Regions from separate parts of the Photobacterium angustum genome, predicted to be linked through region 1. Evidence: predicted binding sites of a transcription regulator. Region 1 holds the regulator's gene; the other holds the start of a gene.
What was found. Region 1 encodes MetJ, which represses methionine synthesis genes. Its sites were predicted from a motif close to TTAGACNTNTANANGTCTAA; they were not measured.
Positions count from the first base shown of each region.

Region 2: the regulator MetJ is predicted to act here: its motif matches at 3,448-3,467, upstream of metA (homoserine O-acetyltransferase MetA).

Region 1 covers NZ_MSCJ01000001.1:2,703,785-2,711,580, forward strand. Annotated here, with positions in the region: gene ppc (phosphoenolpyruvate carboxylase) at 1-66, shown strand, start outside; gene BTO08_RS12265 (PadR family transcriptional regulator) at 475-1,038, shown strand; gene BTO08_RS12270 (bifunctional aspartate kinase/homoserine dehydrogenase II) at 1,168-3,582, opposite strand; gene BTO08_RS12275 (O-succinylhomoserine (thiol)-lyase) at 3,582-4,748, opposite strand; gene metJ (met regulon transcriptional regulator MetJ) at 5,055-5,372, shown strand; gene BTO08_RS12285 (malic enzyme-like NAD(P)-binding protein) at 5,451-6,698, opposite strand; gene rpmE (50S ribosomal protein L31) at 6,919-7,131, opposite strand; gene priA (primosomal protein N') at 7,398-7,796, shown strand, end outside.
Region 2 covers NZ_MSCJ01000001.1:2,604,720-2,612,515, forward strand. Annotated here, with positions in the region: gene metH (methionine synthase) at 1-959, opposite strand, end outside; gene BTO08_RS11710 (cation:proton antiporter) at 1,154-2,434, shown strand; gene metA (homoserine O-acetyltransferase MetA) at 2,485-3,426, opposite strand; rRNA gene rrf (5S ribosomal RNA) at 3,618-3,733, opposite strand; tRNA gene BTO08_RS11725 (tRNA-Thr) at 3,742-3,817, opposite strand; rRNA gene rrf (5S ribosomal RNA) at 3,866-3,981, opposite strand; rRNA gene BTO08_RS11735 (23S ribosomal RNA) at 4,112-7,002, opposite strand; tRNA gene BTO08_RS11740 (tRNA-Glu) at 7,278-7,353, opposite strand; tRNA gene BTO08_RS11745 (tRNA-Ala) at 7,356-7,431, opposite strand; tRNA gene BTO08_RS11750 (tRNA-Val) at 7,471-7,546, opposite strand; tRNA gene BTO08_RS11755 (tRNA-Lys) at 7,578-7,653, opposite strand; tRNA gene BTO08_RS11760 (tRNA-Glu) at 7,656-7,731, opposite strand.

The sequences.
Region 1 (7,796 bases):
GCACTTGAAGAAGCCTTAATGGTTACTATTGCTGGTATTGCAACAGGCATGCGTAATACTGGCTAGCAGATTGCGATAATTAATAAGGGCCATTTGATGGCCCTTTTTTTTCCCGTTATTTATCGATATGTTAAGAAAAATCTTTTTTGTCTCAATATTGATACAGCATAAAGTTTCTTAACAGGGCTATGATAGTTGTAACTTCGATATGAGCGATGATGTATAAGATTATCCAAGCCTTAATGGTACGAGTGATTTTTCGCTATCGAAGTAAGGTCACAAGATAATAAATTTGCAAGCCCGTATATCAGATATTTCATCTTGAAGTATCGATATTAAGCAAATTAATGATATTGTATGCGGTCTCAACCGAACTATAAGATATTAAGATTATAAATAAAAAGCGCCATTACGAAGCGTATGTAATCTAGTTCAGTTGTTATTTTTATTTGACGTATTTAACGGATAGAAGAGATGTCACTACCACACGTAATTTTAACCGTGCTGAGCAACAGAGAAGCAACGGGTTATGATATAACTAAAGAGTTTTCTCATAGTATTGGCTATTTTTGGAAAGCGAGCCACCAGCAGGTGTATCGTGAACTGAATAAGATGGCTACTAACGATCAAGTAACATGTCGACTTGAGCCTCAAGAGGGTAAACCTGATCGTAAAGTCTATGCCATCACAGATGCCGGTCGCCAAGCACTATTTAATTGGTTTGAAGAGCCAGCACGTAATCCCACAACTCGCGATGAGTTCTCAGCAAAGCTGTTAGTTTGTGGTGTTCACAATTCAGAGCCAATGCAAAAGCAACTTGCTGCATTGATCGATGAATCTCAAACACTGATCGGCCATTACAAAGAGCTAGAAAAACTTCATTTCAGCGATTACAAATCAATGGACCGCCAGCAACGCTTAGATCGTTTAACACTTCGTCGTGGTTTACATAACCGCCAAGCTTGGATTGACTGGGCTGAAGAAGTGATTATTGAGCTAAAAGATATGGACAGTAACGGTAGCCCTGTTGCGCTATAGGTTATTATCTTTCTAATCAAATAATTAAACCGCAGTTTACTGCGGTTTTTTTTCGAAAAAAACATCGCAACGCTGCATTAAAAAATAAAAAGCCCGCTAATAAGCGGGCTTTAAAATTTTATCAAACCGTTACAGTAAACAGGCCAGACGATTTATATCTGATAATAATGCACCAGCAGTTACATCACGCCCCGCTCCAGGTCCTCGAATCACTAACGGATTATCACGGTACCAATGGCTTTCAATGGCAAAGATATTATCGCACGGAAGCAAATTAGCTAGCGCGTGCTCTTGTGGTAATGCTTCAACACCAACATAAGCGTTGCCATGGCGATCTAATCGAGCTACATAACGCAGAACTTTGTCTTCCTCACGCGCACTTTCTAATCGCTCGGCTAAAATCTCATCTAGCACTTGAGTTTGTTCAAAAAACTGCTCAACAGATAATGCTGCAAGTTCGCTTGGGACTAAGCTTTCAACTTTAACCTGTTCAGGCTCAATTTCTAGGCCTGATTCACGGGCTAATATCACGAGCTTACGCATCACATCACTGCCATCTAAATCATGGCGAGGATCAGGCTCAGTGAGTCCTTGTTGCCACGCTTGTTCTACTAACTCAGAAAATGACACGCTGCCATCATACTGTTGGAACAACCAAGACAAAGTGCCTGAGAAAATACCAGAAACAGCAATGATCTGATCGCCACTCTCTCGTAAATCACGAACAGTATGATTCACCGGAAGCCCAGCACCAACCGTCGCGTTATACAACCAATGACGGCTACTTTTCGCAAACGCATCAATCACCTCATGATAATCTTTACTGCTCGCAGAGCCCGCCACTTTATTGGCTGAAATTAAGTGCAAACCGTGTTCTGCTATTTCAGCATAACGCTTTGACAGCTCACTACTTGCTGTGACATCAAGCACAATCACATCGTCATAATCAGCATTCGCAAGATGAGAGAAAAGCGCACTCTCTTGATACTCTATGGCTTCTTGTTCGAATTGTGTCAGTGCTAGCGAAGGATCGATACCTGTAAAATTCATCCAACAACGACGACTATCGAGTACCCCTATTAAAGTAAAACTTAAACCATGACGTTTTTCTAACGCTGATTTCTCTCGGTCGAATAATTCAAGCCAACGAGTACCAATATTGCCTTTACCACAAAGTACTAGCCCTACTCGTTTTTGAGCTTGAAAGAGCGCTTGGTGAATATTACTGACCAAGCTTTCAGTTTCGACATGGCGCAATACAGCAACCAAACTTAATCCCGAATCCGCTTCTGTCATAAACTCAACCGGTAAGCCTTTTAGCTGCTGATAAAAACCATGACAGTGGATAGGGTTATTGATCACCCCAGCGCCCACAGCAGCAACCATTGAGAAGCCTTCTCGCAACCGTAATTCGGCAGGTGTTCCGCTATCTTGCAGTAAATTTAATACGTCATTCACCACCTCTCGAGTATAAGCCAGCATAATACGGCCTTTACTCTGCTCTAGGCTTTGCGCTAAAGGTGCTAATTGATGGCGCGACAATAAACGCTCAACGTCTTCACGTACATGTTGAACATCCATACCTCGTGGTACATCAACTTCAATCAAACACACATCATCAAGCGAAGAGACAATTTTTGCCCCTCGACCCGATGCCAGAACACGCTCTACTCGCGTAGAGCCTGATTCAGGTTGATGACTACAACGCAATGTTAAATCTATCGCACTTTGTGCCACAGGTTGTAATGTACGGCTATGCAAAACAGGGGCTGCAAGACGAGCAAGCTCATTGGCTTCATCTAATCGTAATAACGGTAATAGGCAGGCATCGCTAACTTTACGTGGATCAGCACTATAGACTCCAGCCACATCACTCCAAATCGTAACTCGAGAAACATCTGCTAATGCACCAATGATTGTCGCAGAATAATCTGAACCATTTCGACCAAGTAAGACAGTTTCCCCTTGCTCATTTTGAGCCATGAAGCCTGTGATCACTAAACGGTGATGGCTATGTTGTGCAAACTGCTGTTGTAATAATGGCTTCGACGATCGGCTATCGACTTCTGGCTGTGCGGCGTGTTCGGCGCGTAAAAATAACCGAGAATCCAAATCTGTGGCGGGTAAGTCACGCTGGCACAGTAATGCCGCTAATAATCGCGCAGACCATACTTCACCATACCCTTGAATGGTGCCTCGAAGTGCAGGGCTAATAGGGCTTTCACCATAGCGAGCAATCGTTGATAAATCATCATGTAGCAATTCAATCAAACGTTCTGCTGTCGGTGAATAAAGCAAAGACTCAATTAATTGTTGCTGATAGCTGCGGACAGATAACAAGGTCTCATGGGCTTGACGACCATCTTTTTCTAGTTGCGCTAACCATAATATAAGTTGGTTTGTTGTCTTTCCCGCGGCTGACACAACAATTAAATCTTCATTGTTTGAATACTCCGCCAGAATATCCGCTACTCGGCGATAGCACTCAGGATCAGCTAAGCTACTACCGCCAAATTTATGTAATTGGCGTAATGCTTTTGTCATTAGTGAGCCTCCGCCGCGAGTTTAAAGGCTTGATCAAGATCTTCTATTAAATCACGAGGGTCTTCAAGACCAACCGAAAGACGTAATAATGAGGTGGTGATCCCCGCTTCTGCCTGTGCTTCATCAGACATTGCACGGTGAGTCATACTTGATGGATGCGCAATTAAGCTTTCAGTGCCACCTAACGACTCAGCCAGTGAAAACAGCTTTAACTCTTTCACAAACACTTCAAGTTGGGTTTGATCACCCGCAAACTCAAAACTCATCATAGAGCCAAAACCTTTTTGCTGGCGCTTGGCAATCTCATGACCAGGATGTGATGGAAGGCTTGGATGATAAATAGTGCCCACCATCGCCTGTTGCTGAAGGTAACCTAATACCGCGACACCATTCTCTTCATGCATTCTCATACGCGGTGATAATGTACGTAGACCTCGCAGAGTTAGGTAAGCATCAAATGGTGCGCCAGTTGCACCAATGCAGTTCGCCCACCAAGCAATGGTTTCTGCCATTTCGGCATCTTTTGAAATCAGTACCCCACCAACCACATCCGAGTGACCATTGAGGTACTTAGTTGTTGAGTGAACAACAAAGTCTGCGCCTAATTCAATTGGCTGTTGTAGTAACGGCGATAAGAAAGTGTTATCTACAGCAACAAGACAACCCACGGCTTTTGCTTGCTGACACAGCGCCGCAATATCAATCACACGCACTAATGGGTTAGATGGCGTTTCAACCCAGATTAATTTTGGTTTTTTTGCTAAAGCGGCAGCCAGTGCTTCTTGATCAGATTGATCAACAAACTCAACCTTAAAGTCACCTTTATTGGCGCGAGTATTAAATAATCGGTGAGTACCGCCATAACAATCATGCGGCGCAACAATCAAATCATCAGGGCCTAATAATGCCGTTACTAATAAATTCATCGCAGCCGTACCACAACTGGTAACAACACCACCTGCACCGCCTTCCATCTCACTAAGCGCATCAGCTAACGTATTTCTAGTTGGATTACCTGAACGAGAATAATCATATTGCGGTACTTCGCCAAAAGCTGGAAAGCTATAGGTCGACGTTAAATAAATAGGAGGAACAACAGCGTTATATTGAGAGTCAACATCAATACCGGTTCTTACTGCAATTGTCGCCAGTCGCTTATCACTCATACAAACATTCCTTGTCGGGGCAGGATTTAAACCCAAGATAATAAATTTATAACAACTTTAACCACTACAAAACAAGACGTCAACACATCTGGACGTCTATATGTCTTTGCTTATGGCAGTAAATCCCGCTAAAATTCAGCCATAACAAAATAATGGTAACAACCTTACTGTAATTTTTCTGTTCAATACGGGACAAAACCGCGATGTTCACGTAATATCGCCGCCCTACAATCCCCCGTTGCTAACAGAAAGTGTCGATTCCTGTTACCACCATTATTAACCCAAATATCGCTGAGAAGGTAGAACATGGCAAAGTGGAATGGCGAATATATTAGCCCTTACGCGGAACACGGTAAGAAAAACGAACAAGTAAAAAAAATTACTGTTTCGATTCCATTGAAGGTGCTTAAGATTCTGACAGATGAACGTACTCGTCGTCAGGTGAATAACCTTCGCCACGCAACAAATAGCGAATTACTTTGTGAAGCCTTTCTTCATGCCTACACAGGTCAACCGCTTCCCACTGATGATGACATTCGTAAAGATCGTCCAGACGATTTACCTGCAGAAGCAAAAGCATTAATGGATGCGATGGGCATTAGCTACGAAGACATTAATGAATAATTATTGCAGTACTATGTATACTAAAAAACCAGCCTAATGGCTGGTTTTTATTTGTTTATCATCAATGCAATAGCGCGATTACACTTCCATATAACCCATAGGCATCTCAATACGCGCTACGCCTGAATCAATGGCCGCTTGTGCGACAGCTTTTGCGACACGTGGTAATAAACGCGGATCCATCGGTTTTGGAATAATATACTCTCGGCCAAATTCAAGGTGTGATGCACCCGAAGCCTCAAGCACACTTTGTGGTACTGGCTCTTTCGCTAACTCTCTAATTGCATGAACGGCAGCTAATTTCATTTCATCATTAATTTGACTTGCACGCACATCCAATGCTCCGCGGAAAATAAACGGAAAACACAGAACATTATTCACTTGGTTAGGGTAATCAGATCGCCCCGTTCCCATAATTAAATCATCTCGAACTTGATGAGCTAATTCTGGTTTTATTTCAGGATCAGGGTTAGAACAAGCAAATACAATAGGGTTTTCAGCCATTAGCGCTAGCGCTTCAGGTGGTAATAAATCAGGGCCTGATACACCAACGAAAATATCGGCTCCCGCAATCACATCTTCTAATGTGCGCTTATCTGTATTGTTAGCAAATAGCTGCTTATATTCATTTATATCATCACGGCGAGTATGAATAACGCCTTTACGATCGAGCATATAAATTTTTTCACGTTGCGCGCCACATTTTATCAATAGCTCCATACACGCAACAGCAGCAGCTCCCGCTCCCAAACAAACAATCACCGCTTCACTAATTTCTTTACCTTGTAGCTCTAAGGCATTGATCATACCTGCAGCTGTGACAATCGCCGTACCATGCTGATCATCGTGAAACACGGGAACATTACAACGTTCAATTAAGCGCTGTTCGATCTCAAAGCAATCTGGCGCTTTAATATCTTCTAAATTAATGCCACCAAAGGTATCGGCAATATTTGCAACAGTATCAACAAACTCATCTATAGTGCGATGTTTTACTTCAATATCAATTGAGTCAATACCAGCAAAACGCTTAAAAAGTAATGATTTACCTTCCATAACAGGCTTAGAGGCTAACGGACCTAAATTACCAAGACCCAAAATAGCGGTACCATTGGTGATCACCGCGACCATATTACCTTTCGCGGTATATTTATAAACGTTATCAGGATCTTGAGCGATTTCCCTAACGGGCTCAGCAACACCAGGGCTATACGCTAAAGCAAGGTCTTCAACCGTATTAGCAGGCTTTGTCAGTGCAACGGCTATTTTTCCAGGAGTAGGAAGGGAATGGTAATCTAGAGCTTGTTGACGAAAATCTTCGGTCATAGTGATATTTGAGCCTCAACGCTGACATTTATAATGGCAAATTACATCTATGTGTAATTCGTATTTGTTATTAAATCATATGCCATTAAGTATTAATTTCCCAGCTTATAGCCAACAAGTTTTATACATTTAACCAACAGTTATTCTTTACATATTTTATTGAAGCATAAAAAAAGGGATGCTTTCGCATCCCTTTTTTCTAAATTCATCTGGCAAGTAATTACTTGCTAGTAAGCGCACCGAAACGCTTGTTGAATTTGTCAACACGGCCGCCAGAACTAACTTGACGTTGCTTACCAGTGTAGAATGGGTGGCACTTGTCGCATACATCAAGGTTGATGTCTTTACCCATAGTAGAGTTAAATACGAAAGTGTTGCCACAAGAACAACGTGCGTTTACTGCTTTGTACTCAGGATGAATACCTTGTTTCATGGGATAACCTCAAAATAAAGGCCGTGTCGCTCTCCCGATCCAAAGCCGGGCACCACACGTCGTTAAAAAATAGCTTGTCACATTATGTGACAAATCAGGCGGCGTATAGTAATCAATCATCCGGCGGAGATCAATACAGATGCCGATTTTTCACGCGTAATTTCTTTGTACCACACCGCGTTCTTCACCTATCAGACTTAACAGCACTTATCGAGTTTCACTTGGTCTGGTATTATTCAACACAAGCTCAATGACAGCAGTAAATTATGATCCCGAATATCGCTCGAGTCGCTCTCCCTATTCCCCTAGATAAAACCTTTGATTATTTAATCAAACCCAACGACCTACCTATTGTCGGCGGGCGTGTGCAGGTTCCTTTCGGGCGTCAACGTTTAATAGGTATCGTTACCGCACTGACAAATAGCTCTGAGTTTCCAATCGAACAACTAAAAGCTATTCAAAAAGTCATTGATAAAGCCCCACTGTGGATGCCGCCATTATTTGATTTGCTCAAATGGGCTAGTCAGTATTATCAGTACCCACTTGGTGATACGCTGGCTAATGCAATGCCGGCATTATTGCGAAAAGGACGTGAAGCCTCACAAACCACCCTGAAATTTTGGGCATTAACAGAAGCGGGAAAATCACAACCGCTAAATGGCCTA
Region 2 (7,796 bases), 99 kb from region 1:
TGGCGGATATGCTCAGGTGTAGTCCCACAGCAGCCCCCCACCATATTGAGAAAACCACTTTTCGCCCATTCATGGATATGTTCCGCCATTTCTTCAGCTTCAAGATCATATTCGCCAAAGGCATTAGGTAAACCCGCATTTGGGTGAGCTGAAACTGCACATTCAGAAATACGCGATAACTCTTCAACATACTGACGTAATTCATCAGGCCCAAGCGCACAGTTCAAACCAAAGGAAATAGGTTTAACATGACGTAATGAGTTATAAAACGCTTCCGTTGTTTGTCCAGAAAGAGTACGTCCCGAGGCATCTGTTATGGTGCCTGAAATCATGACTGGTAGTTCAAAGCCCAACTCTTCAAAAACCCCAGAAACAGCAAAAGCGCAAGCTTTAGCATTCAAGGTATCAAAGATAGTTTCAAGCAAGATAATATCGGCGCCACCTCGAATTAAGGCATGTGTCGATTCAGAATAGGCTTCAACTAGTTCATCAAAGGTAACATTACGATAGCCAGGATCGTTAACATCAGGAGAGATAGAGCAAGTACGGTTTGTCGGTCCTAAAACACCGGCAACAAAGCGTGGTTTTTCTGGTGTTTTAGCGGTCCATTCATCGGCAGCAAGACGAGCGAGACGCGCTGCTTCATAGTTAATTTCCGCGCTCAACGATTCCATGTCGTAATCCGCCATAGCAATCGTTGTAGCATTAAAAGTGTTGGTTTCTAGAATATCCGCCCCGGCTTCTAAATACGCGAGGTGAATATCTTTAATCAGCTGGGGTTGGGTTAATACTAAAAGATCATTATTCCCTTTTAGATCAGAATGCCAATCAGCAAATCGTTGATCTCGATAATCATCTTCTTCCAATTTATAACCTTGGATCATGGTGCCCATGCCACCATCAATGATCAGGATTTGCTCTTCCAACCGCTTATGCAGTAATTCCTTGCTGTTTAACACGTCACTACATCCTTATAATCCATTACAGCTTTGTAACATCCTACCACACTTCAATTAGGGATAAAGAAGGCTAAATATAATTTACACAACAAAAGCTTTTCAAAATAAAACAAATTATCAGTAGCCATTAATTACTGATGGTTTTACTATTTCGTCACAAATTTTCTAACAACCCACCAATCTAGAGGTTACGCATGTCGGTCTATAGCACGCTCTGCTTTCTGGCTGCAGCAGCAATGTTTATTGCTTTTGTAAACAGTAAAATAGGTAAAATGCAAACAACCATTGCCATCACTGCCGGATCATTAATCCTGTCACTATTGATCATCATTGCGGGACAAAACGGTTGGTTCCATCTTGAAGATGTTGCCGCGACTCAAATCAGCAAAATTAACTTTGAAGATTTTCTCTTAAAAGGCATTTTAGGGTTCTTATTATTTGCTGGCGGCTTAGGTATCAAGTTACCCCATCTTGAAGATCAAAAATGGGAAATTACCGTATTAGCACTGGGCGCCACTTTATTTTCCACCTTTTTTATTGGCTTTAGTCTATGGGGTATCTGTCAAGTAATCGGGATTCAACTTGATCTGATTTACTGTTTACTCTTTGGTGCATTAATTTCACCGACCGATCCTATTGCCGTATTAGCTATCGTTAAGAAAATGAATGCGCCTCGACGTATTTCGACTCAAATAGAAGGCGAGTCTTTATTTAATGATGGTTTTGGCCTAGTTATCTTCGTAACCATGTTTACCATTGCTTTTGGTGATACTGCACCAACCGTGATGGGCGTAACCCAGTTATTCTTACAAGAAGCTATTGGTGGCATTGCTTACGGTTTTGTTCTGGGTCTAATTTTCCATTACCTCATTAGCTCAACCAATGATCACTCTATGGAATTACTGCTTACTATCGGTATTCCAACCGCAGGTTATGCTTTAGCAGAAGTTCTTCATGTCTCTGGCCCACTTGCTATGGTGGTATCAGGAATCATGATTGGTAACTGGACCCGTTATATTGGCTTTTCAAAAGAAAGTGAAGAACACCTTGATCACTTCTGGGAGTTGGTTGATGAGTTCTTAAATGGTGTCTTATTCCTATTAATCGGTATGACCATGCTTGATTTTAGCTTCCACCAAGAAGACTGGATCCTAATGATTATTGCCGTACCTTTAGTTCTTCTAAGCCGTTACATCAGTGTAAAACTGCCATATGTGGGCTTTAACCGCTACCGTCAATACAACCCAATGTCAGTCAAGATCCTCACTTGGGGCGGCTTACGCGGTGGTTTAGCATTAGCAATGGCGATGGCTATTCCTGCTGGAGTCATGGTAATTCCAGAGAAGGGTATCGATGTGCGAGAAATCATCCTCGTAATGACATATTCAGTGGTTGTATTCTCTATCCTTATCCAAGGTTCAACCATTACCCCATTAATTGAAAAAGCCAAGCTTTGGGAATTAAAAAATAAATAAGTAATTATTCCACTAACAAAAAAGCCTGCACTTCAATGCAGGCTTTTTTATTATTCGTCTTTCGTAAAACTCGCTTCGGAGAAGTGCTCTAAATCGTAAGGCGTTTGCTGATATACACAATAGTTTAGCCAATTACTAAATAGTAAATGACCATGACTACGCCAACTCGCAATAGGTGCATTCGAAGGATCATTCTCAGGATAATAGTTCACAGGTACTGCTGGCTCCATCCCTTGTTCGCTATCTCGTACAAACTCATTATGCAATGTATCTACATCATATTCAGGATGCCCCGTTACGAATACATTACGTTTATCTTTTGTTGCTGCTAAATATACTCCAGCCTGCTCTGAAGTCGCTAATATATCAAGATCAGTATGCTTGGTTAAATAATCATGAGAGAAGTCAGCATAGCGAGAATGGGGGGCAAAGAAAGTATCATCAAACCCTCGTAGTACCGGGTGATGACAATCATGAATTCGATGTTGATAAACACCTGATAATTTCTCTTTACGTGTACGCTTCGGCAAGTCATAGAGAAGTTTTAGCCCAGCTTGAGCAGCCCAACAAACAAACATAGTTGATGTTACATGCTCCTTCGCCCAATTCATGATGATTTGAATTTCTTCCCAATAAAGCACATCTTCAAATTGAACTAAACCTAACGGCGCTCCCGTTACAATTAATCCATCAAAATTACGTTGCTTCACCATTTCAAACTGACGATAAAAAGTATCTAAGTGCTCTTGAGGAGTATTTTTTGTTGGGCGATTATCGATTCGTAATAGCTCTACATCTACTTGAATTGGACTATTTGATAATAAGCGTAAGAACTGTGTCTCTGTCTCAATTTTTTTTGGCATTAAGTTTAATAACAATACCTTCAACGGACGAATCCCCTGACTCGCAGCACGCTTCTCTGTCATCACAAAGATATTTTCACTGCGCAGAATATCAGTAGCAGGTAGGCGATCAGGTATTTTTATTGGCATCTTTGTTGACTCCTTTCGACACAAGATGTTTAGCCGTCTAAACTTCCATCAACGTTATAGAAAAAGGAAGGCAGACGCAAGTTTAGTCCAAAAATAATAACATAATAGATAAATATAGAGATAAAGAGATGTGGGAAATATGAGGGCTGATAAACGAGAAAACCCAGCCTAAGGCTGGGTTTTAAAATAAGATTTAGCGATGTCCTACTCTCACATGGGGAGACCCCACACTACCATCGGCGCTACAACGTTTCACTTCTGAGTTCGACATGGGATCAGGTGGGACCGCTGCGCTATGGTCGCTAAACAAATTAATGGTGCTAGTACCCAGATTTGAACTGGGGACCTCACCCTTACCAAGGGTGCGCTCTACCAACTGAGCCATACCAGCACACAAAGCTTGTATGAAAGCTGCTTCTGCAACATTCTGAAATTTAAAGCCTGGCGATGTCCTACTCTCACATGGGGAGACCCCACACTACCATCGGCGCTATTACGTTTCACTACTGAGTTCGGCATGGGATCAGGTGGGTCCATAACGCTATGGTCGCCAAGCAAATTCGGTTTTATTTATTGTCATCGACAATAAATAGCAATCTGGGAAAGTTAACTAGTGTTCTCTACACGTTCAAGTGTACTTGGAGTCCGCTTTTCTCTTTACGAGATAAAACCCCTTGGGTGTTGTATGGTTAAGCCTCACGGGCAATTAGTATCGGTTAGCTCAATGCCTCACAGCACTTACACACCCGACCTATCAACGTTGTAGTCTTCAACAACCCTTTAGAGACCTTAAAGGTCTAGGGATGACTCATCTTGAGGCTCGCTTCCCGCTTAGATGCTTTCAGCGGTTATCGATTCCGAACTTAGCTACCGGGCAATGCGTCTGGCGACACAACCCGAACACCAGCGGTTCGTCCACTCCGGTCCTCTCGTACTAGGAGCAGCCCCTCTCAATCATCCAACGCCCACGGCAGATAGGGACCGAACTGTCTCACGACGTTCTAAACCCAGCTCGCGTACCACTTTAAATGGCGAACAGCCATACCCTTGGGACCGACTTCAGCCCCAGGATGTGATGAGCCGACATCGAGGTGCCAAACACCGCCGTCGATATGAACTCTTGGGCGGTATCAGCCTGTTATCCCCGGAGTACCTTTTATCCGTTGAGCGATGGCCCTTCCATTCAGAACCACCGGATCACTATGACCTGCTTTCGCACCTGCTCGAATTGTCATTCTCGCAGTCAAGCGGGCTTATGCCATTGCACTAACCTCACGATGTCCGACCGTGATTAGCCCACCTTCGTGCTCCTCCGTTACTCTTTGGGAGGAGACCGCCCCAGTCAAACTACCCACCAGGCACTGTCCGTAACCCCGATAAGGGGCCAACGTTAGAACATCAAGCATACAAGGGTGGTATTTCAAGATTGACTCCACAACCACTGGCGCGGTTGCTTCAACGTCTCCCACCTATCCTACACATGTAGGGTCAATGTTCAGTGCCAAGCTATAGTAAAGGTTCACGGGGTCTTTCCGTCTAGCCGCGGGGACGCAGCATCTTCACTGCGATTTCAATTTCACTGAGTCTCGGGTGGAGACAGCGTGGCCATCATTACGCCATTCGTGCAGGTCGGAACTTACCCGACAAGGAATTTCGCTACCTTAGGACCGTTATAGTTACGGCCGCCGTTTACCGGGGCTTCGATCAAGAGCTTCGACCGAAGTCTAACCCCATCAATTAACCTTCCGGCACCGGGCAGGCGTCACACCGTATACGTCATCTTTCGATTTTGCACAGTGCTGTGTTTTTAATAAACAGTTGCAGCCACCTGGTATCTGCGACTCCCGGCAGCTTAGAGAGCAAGTCTCATCACCGCTAGGAGCGTACCTTCTCCCGAAGTTACGGTACCATTTTGCCTAGTTCCTTCACCCGAGTTCTCTCAAGCGCCTTGGTATTCTCTACCTGATCACCTGTGTCGGTTTGGGGTACGATTTCTTATAATCTGAAGCTTAGAAGCTTTTCCCGGAAGCATGGCATCAATGACTTCGTTACCGTAGTAACTCGACATCGTATCTCAGCCTTAAGATGGTCCGGATTTGCCTAAACCATCAGCCTACATACTTGGACCTGGACAACCGTCGCCAGGCTCACCTAGCCTTCTCCGTCCCTCCATCGCAATTATAAGAAGTACGGGAATATTAACCCGTTTCCCATCGACTACGCCTTTCGGCCTCGCCTTAGGGGTCGACTTACCCTGCCCCGATTAACGTTGGACAGGAACCCTTGATCTTCCGGCGAGGGAGTTTTTCACTCCCTTTATCGTTACTCATGTCAGCATTCGCACTTCTGATACCTCCAGCAAACCTTACGATTCACCTTCAACGGCTTACAGAACGCTCCCCTACCCAATGCAGTAAACTGCATTGCCGCAGCTTCGGTGTATAGCTTAGCCCCGTTAAATCTTCCGCGCAGGCCGACTCGACCAGTGAGCTATTACGCTTTCTTTAAATGATGGCTGCTTCTAAGCCAACATCCTGGCTGTCTGAGCCTTCCCACATCGTTTCCCACTTAGCTATAACTTTGGGACCTTAGCTGGCGGTCTGGGTTGTTTCCCTCTTCACGACGGACGTTAGCACCCGCCGTGTGTCTCCCGGATAGTACTTACTGGTATTCGGAGTTTGCAAAGGGTTGGTAAGTCGGGATGACCCCCTAGCCTTAACAGTGCTCTACCCCCAGTAGTATTCGTCCGAGGCGCTACCTAAATAGCTTTCGGGGAGAACCAGCTATCTCCGAGTTTGATTGGCCTTTCACCCCTAGCCACAAGTCATCCGCTAATTTTTCAACATTAGTCGGTTCGGTCCTCCAGTAAGTGTTACCTCACCTTCAACCTGCCCATGGCTAGATCACTCGGTTTCGGGTCTAATCCTAGCAACTCATTCGCCCAGTTAAGACTCGGTTTCCCTACGGCTCCCCTAAACGGTTAACCTTGCTACTAAAATTAAGTCGCTGACCCATTATACAAAAGGTACGCAGTCACCCAACAAGTGGGCTCCTACTGCTTGTACGTACACGGTTTCAGGTTCTATTTCACTCCCCTCACAGGGGTTCTTTTCGCCTTTCCCTCACGGTACTGGTTCACTATCGGTCAGTCAGGAGTATTTAGCCTTGGAGGATGGTCCCCCCATATTCAAACAGGATATCACGTGTCCCGTCCTACTCGTTTTCACTGATAATGCGTTGTCGGTTACGGGGCTATCACCCTGTATCGCAGAACTTTCCAGAACTTTCACCTAACGCAAAACTAGCTTAAGGGCTAATCCGGTTTCGCTCGCCGCTACTACCGGAATCTCGGTTGATTTCTCTTCCTCGGGGTACTTAGATGTTTCAGTTCCCCCGGTTCGCCTCATAGTGCTATGTATTCACACTATGATACGTGCTTATGCACGTGGGTTTCCCCATTCGGAAATCCCAGAGTCACCGGTTTTTACTACCTTCTCTGGGCTTATCGCAAGTTAATACGTCCTTCATCGCCTCTGACTGCCAAGGCATCCACCGTGTACGCTTAGTCACTTAACCATACAACCCCAAGAGGTTTCGTATGTTCAAACAACCAAGGTTTGTGTTCAACACTTCGATCAAGAAAGTATTAAACGTTGGTTTTTCGCCGGACTCGATACAAGACACTTGAATGTGTATTGTTTGAGAACTCGTTTTTATCTAAAGATAAAAACATTTTTTAAAATCAATCTATCGATTGAATTTACTAGTCAGCTTTCCAGATTGTTAAAGAGCATTGTGTTTCTATTTAAAGATCCACGTTCTAATCACACTCAATGAATGTCTTTAGAAAGTGGCGTCCCGTAGGGGAGTCGAACCCCTGTTACCGCCGTGAAAGGGCGGTGTCCTAGGCCTCTAGACGAACGGGACATTGGTGGAGCTATGCGGGATCGAACCGCAGACCTCCTGCGTGCAAGGCAGGCGCTCTCCCAGCTGAGCTATAACCCCATATTTTACTTCATAAAGAAGTTCTCTCAAAAGAGAAATTGGTGGGCGATACCGGGCTCGAACCAGTGACCCCCTCCTTGTAAGGGAGGTGCTCTCCCAACTGAGCTAATCGCCCACGATAGTTTTACTTCCTTCGTGAGAAAGAATGGTGGGTCGTGCAGGATTCGAACCTGCGACCAATTGATTAAAAGTCAACTGCTCTACCAACTGAGCTAACGACCCATTGGCGTCCCGTAGGGGAGTCGAACCCCTGTTACCGCCGTGAAAGGGCGGTGTCCTAGGCCTCTAGACGAACGGGACAATGTTCATACTTAATGTTGTTGGGCAACATTAAGTGGCTCTCTTACATTTTAACCAAGCAATCT